DNA from 2 places in the Pseudoalteromonas sp. CO342X genome. Region 2 is predicted to be linked to the other one. Evidence: predicted binding sites of a transcription regulator. Region 2 holds the regulator's gene; the other holds the start of a gene.
The links. Region 2 encodes FliA, which starts transcription of late flagellar genes. Its sites were predicted from a motif close to CTAAAGNTNNNNNNNNNNNNGCCGATA; they were not measured.
Positions count from the first base shown of each region.

Region 1 (4,421 bases), on a different contig from region 2:
GCTTCTCTCAAATCGGCCTTCATTAGCGACGCATGCTTAATGGTATTATTAAACAGGTGCGCCCCTTTCAAATTGGCACGATAAAAGTTGCTATAAGATAGATCATAGCCATGATGATTTTCAAAGTTAACAAGATTGAGCCCTTCTAAATTGGCTCGCTTCAACTCTAAGCCTTGCAGCAAACCGCCGCGCTTGGCGTAGCGTTCAAGCTTTTGGCTTAGCTCTAAGCCACCTTTATCGAATTTATTGTCATGCCAAAAGCAGTAACCTGAGCCCATATCGATTTCACTGCATTTTTTTCCCTCAGGTGACACATATTGGCAAATGGGTTTATCAGCCATAGCTTGCCTAAATCAAAATGCCTTTTTCATTAAGCGTAGCAGCAAAAATAATAAATACGGTGATTTAACGAAAAAATCTTTCTAATTTATAGAGTGTTAGAAACCACACTATTGATGAGTTAATTGTCATTGTTGATCAAATTCATCATCTTACATGGCGTTTGCAGTGACTCCGATAAGTTGCTCATATTATAATGCATGCTTTAGTGACTAAGAATTTGTTACCTTGCAATATCAATTGAAGAAAAGCCGAAAGCGTAAGAGCGTTGCGATAAAAATAAAAGCTGGCCAAGTATTTGTGTATGCACCAGAGCAAGTTTGCGAGCGCTGGTTACATAATTGGGTGGAAAGCAAATCCGATTGGATAAAATCAAAGCTTGCTCTAAAAGTCATACCTGAGAGCCCTCGGCCACTGGAAACAGGAATTGTGCAAGTATTCGGCGAGACCTTTACCATTCAAAGAGGCGAAAGCACGACCTCTGTAATTGATTTTGATAACAAAAGGGTGTTACTTAAGGCTGTCAAAAATGAATGGCGTGAATTAGTTGCGCTGTTAAGCGAAACGCTAAATGACTATGTAGATATGGTTATTGCGCGCTATCAACCTGATATTCAAGCTCGCTTTGATACACTAAAAATACGCGTTTATAAAAGCCGCTGGGGCAGTTTTTCATCTAAAGGCGTGCTTGCGTTTAATACGCTTTTGATTGGTGCGCCTAAGTGGGTAATTGATTATGTGGTAGTGCACGAACTTTGCCATTTTCATGTCATGGCACACAATAGCGCATTTTGGCGCTTGGTAACAAAGCACTATGGCCACGACCATAAAATGGCTCGGCGTTATCTACGTGACCACGGTCGTGACTTGATGATTGAGCATTAGCATAGTGTCCTGTTTATGCCTATTATTTCTCGGGCCTCGCTTTTGCCGCGCGTTTTAACAGCTTTTGAAATGTCGGACATTCAAAGTGGCTTGGCGCAGGGCATTTGGCAGCGTGATAGAGGCCATCTCGCATTGCAGTTAAATGCTTAATGGTTTCATTTAATTCATCCCCTTTGGATTGTAACTTCGCCCTATCAATATCCGCTTTACCCTCGGGGGTAAACATGTCCGCTATTTCATCTAACGAAAAGCCTGCGTTTCTGCCTAGTGTAATAAGCGCCAGACGTTCAAGTATCGAATGGGGGAAAACACGTTTGAGCCCTTGTCGACCAATCGATCGGATCAGTCCTTTTTCTTCATAATATCTAAGCGTGGATGCGGGTAAACCTGACTTCTTTGCAACTTCACTGATATCCATTCTTGCCCTTGACTTAAAGTTAACTTGAACTAGTAGGATAGCGGCTATCAGTAAAAAAGAGGAGTAAAAATTGTGGAAAACCTATATACGATGTTAATGCCAGCAGTCGTGATTGGCGTAGGTGCAACGCTTGTTATGGATTTGTGGGCATTTATGCTCAGTCGCTTATTTGCCATAAAGGGCTTAGATTATGCATTGGTTGGTAGGTGGATTGGACACTTGTGTAAAGGTCAACTCACGCATCAAGGTATCGGGCACAGTAAATCAATATCTGGTGAAGGTGTCATTGGCTGGTGCATGCATTATCTCATTGGGATTGTATTCGCCTTGGTGTTACTTCTGAGCGTGGGCAAGCCTTGGTTGACTGAGCCTAGCCTTTTCATTGCGTTAGTTTTTGGTTTAATAACGTGTGTTTTTCCATTTTTTATTATGCAACCCTGTTTTGGTGCAGGGGTCGCAGCATCTAAATTACCAGAGCCGAATAAGGCAAGGGTAAAAAGTATGGCAGCACATTTGATTTTTGGTTTTGGATTGTTTTTAAGCTCGTTTATATATGTAAGCTTGTTGTGAGATAACAAAATAGAAGGTGGTGGAGGGAGCTGGATTCGAACCAGCGAAGGCTGAGCCGTCAGATTTACAGTCTGATCCCTTTGGCCGCTCGGGAACCCCTCCATACATTTTAAAGCGTTACAATTTGAAAGTGGTGGAGGGAGCTGGATTCGAACCAGCGAAGGCTGAGCCGTCAGATTTACAGTCTGATCCCTTTGGCCGCTCGGGAACCCCTCCATACATTTTAAAGCGTTACAATTTGAAAGTGGTGGAGGGAGCTGGATTCGAACCAGCGAAGGCTGAGCCGTCAGATTTACAGTCTGATCCCTTTGGCCGCTCGGGAACCCCTCCATACATTTTAAAGCGTTACAATTTGAAAGTGGTGGAGGGAGCTGGATTCGAACCAGCGAAGGCTGAGCCGTCAGATTTACAGTCTGATCCCTTTGGCCGCTCGGGAACCCCTCCTAAACAACGGCGGTGATAATAACAAAGTTTTTTTCGAAGTAAAGAAAACTACTAAAGTTTTTCGGAAAAAGGCCGATAAATTCATAATTATCAAAATAATCGGTTGGAATACATGCAAATTGATGGCGTTTTAATCAGTGAGTCGCAATTAGGATCCGCATTGAACATTAGTGTTCATGAGACGCGCTCTGCCGATTTTGCCATGCTGTTATCTATGCTATCAACCGATGCATTAGATTTTAGCCAATTTCACCTACCAAAATCTGAAGCTGCCGCAAAAGATAACTCAGAAGAAACACTAAAAAAGCAATTTGAAATAGGTCCACAAAAGCCGCTTGCGCCAAAAGAGTACAATATGCTTATTGGTCAGCATAACGCGCAGCTGGTATCTATGGGGGCAATGGCAACCTTGCGATTGCAAGAAAATTTAAATCCAGAACCTTTTGCCGCACGAAATGATAAAAAGCATATTCCACTCGAAGTCGTAGAAAATTTGGAACCAGCGGTTAAAAGACGTTTGGCGAGCGCGCAAGGTAAACTGGCCTTAGTTGCTGATAAGGCAATGGATGCGGCTGGTTTTTATGATCAAATTGCAACGGGTGATATGCAGAGTATGTTACGCGCGACGGCGTAACAACATTAGCTGCTTTTACTCCTTCAAAATTGAGCAAATTTAAGACAAACTGGTATTAAACTTGCTGTTTTACAGCTGTTTGCTTCGTTACTAGACTGGCATAAAACGCCATGCTTATCGCGCTTCATGTCTAATATCAATTGAATTAATTCTCTAATCAATTTGAAGGGTGAAATAGCATATTAGCTTCGTTAAAAATTTCTCATTTAGAACAACTAAATAGCAAAATTTTTGCCTTGCTACTAAAGCTATTTCCCTGCTTCAAGATAGATCATTTACTTAATACAACTGGTATAAGCTAAACGGCCTTTAATCATCCTTAGCTTGCTTCAAGCTTTTTTTATTGCTTTGTATCTAATCTCTAATTCAGGTTATTTTAGGTACCGTGGCACTTTTTGTACTTTTTGTCACTGCCGCACGGACAGAGGTCATTTCTGCCTACTTTGGTTGTAGGTGTATCGTACAATTCACCATCTAAGTAATACCATCTGCCTGCTTCGGTAATAAAATTTGACCGCTCATGGAGTATATAGTGTGTGTTTTCTGCGATATAGTGCGCCTTAAACTCAACGATCCCCTGAGTAGCTTCTGCTAATTCTTCTAGCACTTCCAATTTTATAAAGCGTGCGTAATTAGCAAATGCAGCAATATCGTCGACACTATTTTGTGCTTGTTTAGCCTGGGCGTAGGTGTCATGAATATACTTTGCATCTTTTAAGCAGTATGCAGTATAGCGAGAGCGCATGAGTATTTGTGGACGCTCTGCGAATTTTTGTCCCTTAAGGTACGGCTCACAACATTGCGAATAGGGAAGGGATGAATTGCAATAACAAGACATAAAAACTTCTGTTTTAACAAATTTATATCTCGTTATTGTAGCTGGTTAAGCGCTTTGAAAACAGTGGATCGCAACGTCAGATACCGGCAGTTCCATTTTGTTGATAGTTTGCACTGATGTAATATCAGTCCAAATCACCACTGCAGCGAAATTACCATTGCTGATAGCACTTTTAAGTACATACTCAAGGTCGTATATGTGCTTTTGCCTAATGACGAGCAACTTGCTTGCATCAACTGAAGCACTTTCTAGTAGTGACTTGTTTGGTACATTATCGGGCGCAACGAGTAGCG
Region 1 is NZ_SGPH01000019.1:17,195-21,615, reverse strand. It holds gene EXT47_RS10120 (ion channel) at 1-341, opposite strand, end outside; gene EXT47_RS10115 (M48 family metallopeptidase) at 568-1,224, shown strand; gene EXT47_RS10110 (helix-turn-helix domain-containing protein) at 1,247-1,642, opposite strand; gene EXT47_RS10105 (DUF2938 domain-containing protein) at 1,715-2,212, shown strand; tRNA gene EXT47_RS10100 (tRNA-Tyr) at 2,230-2,314, opposite strand; tRNA gene EXT47_RS10095 (tRNA-Tyr) at 2,344-2,428, opposite strand; tRNA gene EXT47_RS10090 (tRNA-Tyr) at 2,458-2,542, opposite strand; tRNA gene EXT47_RS10085 (tRNA-Tyr) at 2,572-2,656, opposite strand; gene EXT47_RS10080 (VC2046/SO_2500 family protein) at 2,769-3,290, shown strand; gene EXT47_RS10075 (YchJ family protein) at 3,667-4,128, opposite strand; gene EXT47_RS10070 (SulA-like leucine-rich domain-containing protein) at 4,174-4,421, opposite strand, start outside.
Region 1: the regulator FliA is predicted to act here: its motif matches at 2,708-2,734, upstream of EXT47_RS10080 (VC2046/SO_2500 family protein).

Region 2 (4,421 bases):
ATCAAACACGTTCTCCGCACCGTGACAGGCATCGACCAGTTCGGTCATACCTAGGAAGCCAGCCCCACCTTTTACGGTATGGAAGCCACGGAAAATCGCATTGAGAAGTTCTTTATCTTCAGGATTATTTTCTAGTTCAACAAGCTGTTCAGATAACAGTTCTAATATTTCGCCTGCTTCAACAAGAAAGTCCTGCAAGATATCTTCATCGACTTCAAAGCTCATACACACTCTCCAACTAGAAGCCTAAACTAGATAGCAAGTCATCGACTTCGTCTTGACCAGAAACCACGTCATCTCGCGATTCAGCGTCAATAATTGGACCTTCAGGTCCAGACAATTCATCACTGATAGTCTCGGTTGTTTTTATTTCGTTTTCATTCGCTTTCACAGCAGTTGAAGGCGCTTCATCTGAAGTACCAAAAACAGTCAGGAGGTGAATGAGACTATCTTCTACTTCTCTCACAAGCTCAATGACGCGCCGAATAACCTGCCCAGTCAAATCCTGATAGTCCTGAGCCATCAGCACATTCGTCATTAAACCTTGTAATTCGTCTGTACGTGTCTTTGAAGTCTGCATAAAGCTGTCGAGATCATGACACAGAGATTTAAACTCACCGAGTTGAATGTCTCTGCTCATCAATCGATCCCAAGTGGGCTTTATTTGCGCTAACTCATCCGCTAGGTTCTGCGCAAGAGGTAAGCTTTCTTCGACCGCGTCCATCGTTTTGTTAGCAGCGCTTTCTGTCATTTCCATAACATAATTAAGACGCTGCTTGGCGTCAGGAATAGCCTCTGTCGTGAGATCTGCGAGGCGAGTATCCAGCTCAAAGTTCTTCAAGGACTCGTGTAATTGGCGAGTCAGCTTTCCGACTTCTGCAAATAACTCCGATTGCTCTTTGTTAGCAGCTTCTAAAATCAGCTGGTCAGCTTTTTCTTGTTCACCTTGCTCTAGAAGCTCAACAAGTTGCTTAGCTTGTTCAAGTGTAATTTGAGGCGCAGCATTTACAGACATAGGCCATATCCCCTTGCTGTTAGCCTAGTCGCTCAAATACTTTTTCAAGCTTAGTTTTGAGCGTACCTGCAGTAAACGGTTTAACAATATATCCGTTCACCCCAGCTTGCGCTGCTGCAACAATTTGTTCTTTTTTCGCTTCTGCGGTAACCATCAACACTGGAATGTGCTTAAGCTTTTCATCTGCGCGTATTGCACGAAGCAAATCAATACCTTGCATGCCCGGCATATTCCAATCAGTTACTACAAAGTCAAACTCCTGATTTTGTAGCATCGGAAGTGCTGTACTACCATCATCAGCTTCTTGAACATTGGTAAAGCCTAAATCTCTTAATAGGTTTTTGATTATTCTTCTCATAGTAGAGAAATCATCAACCACGAGAATCTTCATGTTCTTATCCAAAACTTCCTCCAGTGAGGTTCGAACCCAACTATTTTATGTACTCTAATTTATCCAGTCATTGATTTTAGCTTTAAGCTTTATCATTGCCTGACCGTGAATTTGGCTTACTCGAGATTCACTGACATCAAGGATGGCACCAATCTCTTTTAAATTCATTTCGTCGTTATAGTAAAGTGATAAAACCAGAGCATCCCTTTCGGGTAACGCTTTGATAGCATTTACTAAAGACTCGTTAAAACGTTCATTTTTAACGTTATTAAACGGTTTGTCTAGCGCAAAATCGCTGTTTGCTGGGGTTATCACGTCTTCATCAACCCCAAGATCCTCAATACCGATGACTTTACTTGCATTTACATCATGTAAAATATGATGGTACTCATCTAGAGATATATCAAGTTTTTCAGCGATTTCAGTGTCTTTTGGTTCTCGACCAAGGAGAGATTCTAACTCGGAGATAGCTTCTGCAACCATTCTGCTATTTTTGTGAACAGAACGAGGCGCCCAATCACCACGACGGATTTCATCCAGCATTGCGCCTCGAATACGGATCCCCGCAAAGGTTTCGAAACTAGCGCCTTTAGTTGCATCGAAATTTTTAGATGCTTCAATCAATCCAATCATACCTGACTGGATCAGATCGTCGAGTTGCACACTTGCCGGAAGTCGAGCAATCAGGTGGCATGCCACTTTTTTGACAAGTGGAGCATGCCGTTCAACCACCTTATGAATGTGGTCTGAAGTTTGATATCCCGCAGCTCTATTGACCGGAGAAGCCATAATCACCCGTTTACAAGTTGTTCAATGAAAAATTCTAGATGACCAGAAGGTTGATGCGGAATTGGCCATTTAACTGCCTTAGCAGCTAGTCCCTTAATCGCAATCGCCGCAGGGGAACTCGGAAATAAATCCACGATAGCTCTTTGTCTGCGAGAAGATTTACGCATGTTTTCGTCAAACGGTACGGTGGCCACTAATTCCAGTGCTACATCAAGAAAACGGTCTGTAACTTTTGAAAGTTTAGCAAATAATTCTTGCCCTTCACGCATACTGCGGACCATGTTGGCAACAATTTTAAAACGATAGACACCATGCTCTCTGCTCAAAACTTTGATCAACGCGTAAGCATCTGTAATGGAAGTCGGTTCATCACACACCACAACCATCACATCTTGTGCAGCTCGAGAGAAGCTCAGAACCATATCTGAGATACCAGCTGCGGTATCAACAATTAAGACATCAAATTGCGTGTTAAGCTCGCTAAATGCACGAATAAGTCCTGCATGCTCTGCGGGAGTCAGCTCTACCATACTTTGAGAGCCTGAGGTCGCCGGTACAATTTTAATTCCAGCGGGACCTTCTACGAGAATCTCATCTAGTTCACATTCACCCGACAACACGTGCGACAGATTTTTTTCTACCCTTAGACCTAACATCACATCACAGTTTGCCAAGCCCAAGTCCGCATCTAAAACGAGAACTCGCTGTCCTTGTTGGCCCATAGCGATGGCAGTATTGAGCGAGACGTTGGTTTTACCCACCCCACCTTTTCCACCGGTCACGGCTATTACTTTTACACCCTGGTTGCTATTTTGACTCATTCTACGCAGGCCACTTGCTTGATCTAAAACTGTGTTAATCATACATTCCTACTGACTCTGACGCTACAGGTACACGTCGAGAGTGCTGTGCTTTTATTCTTTTTAAATACAATTGCTCAGCCTTTTTTACTAGCTTTTGAGCATTTGCTACGCGAATGTCTTCTGGCACTCGCTGACCGTTGGTAAGATACCCTATTGGCAAGCGATTTTGAATCGCTATGCTAATTATCTCACCTAAACTTAGACTTTCATCAAGTTTTGTGAAAATACAGCCACTTAAATTTACTTTTTTGAAGTGTCTTACTGTTTCTTGTAACACATTCATCTGTGCTGTCGCACTTAATACTAAATAGCTGCGAATATCTACTCTCGCGCTACGCATAAGTGTATTTAACTGTTCAGTTAAGCGCAAATCTCTTTGACTCATTCCCGCCGTATCTATTAATACTAGACGCTTATTGCGTAAATGATAAAGCACTTCTGCAAGTTCATTTGCATCTTTAACTTGCTTAACCGGACAACCAATAATTCTACCATAGGTAGCTAACTGCTCGTAAGCGCCTATTCTGTAGGTATCAGTCGTTATTAACGCCACTTTATCTGCACCGTATTTTTGTGCACCTAATGCCGCTAATTTTGCAACCGTTGTGGTTTTACCAACACCAGTTGGACCCACCATCGCAAATACGCCACCTTGACGAAGAATATCATTGTTAGTGGTGTGCATTTGGTTGATCACCATATTTAACAATGCATTCCAGGCTTCTTTACGAGAAACATCATCAGGGATAAAGCATGCCATTTGCTCAGCAACATCTTTGTCTATGCCCATTCCTTCCAAACGATCTACAAGACACGCACGGGTTGGATCGCGACGAGCCATTTCTTGTTTCATTAGACCAGATACTTGATGTTCAAGTAATTGACGAATAGCGTTCATTTCTTCACGCATTGCACTCATTTCGTCAGGCTTGGCATTTAACTCCGGTAAATCATCACCAAAACCGTTGTCTAACTCATCCGACTCGCCCCACTGCTGTGGCTGCTCAAATGCATCATCATCAAAGTCAAAAGATTGGCGACGAGCTTGCTGTGGCTTCGCTTGATGCGTCGGTGCAGCAGTTTGTGTTTTACGTTGGCTGCTTAACATTTGCTCTGTATCAATCCCCGACTGGGAGAACATAGAAGCAAGTTCTGGTGAGCGCGGGCGCGGTGCCTGACGCTCGAGCAATGCCGCTAAGCTATCGGCAACTTGCGCTTGTTTTGCTGGCTGTGCTTGGCGAGGCTCTGGACGGACAAAGCGGGTCGGAGCCTCATTTGAGGCAGTCGCACGGGCAGTGGGAGCTTGCTTAACTGGTGCAGCAGCACGGTCATTATCAACTGCTGCGACGATTTCAACACCATC
Region 2 is NZ_SGPH01000020.1:166,148-170,568, forward strand. It holds gene EXT47_RS10930 (chemotaxis protein CheA) at 1-225, opposite strand, end outside; gene EXT47_RS10935 (protein phosphatase CheZ) at 239-1,015, opposite strand; gene cheY (chemotaxis response regulator CheY) at 1,035-1,418, opposite strand; gene EXT47_RS10945 (RNA polymerase sigma factor FliA) at 1,461-2,195, opposite strand; gene EXT47_RS10950 (MinD/ParA family protein) at 2,198-3,058, opposite strand; gene flhF (flagellar biosynthesis protein FlhF) at 3,051-4,421, opposite strand, start outside.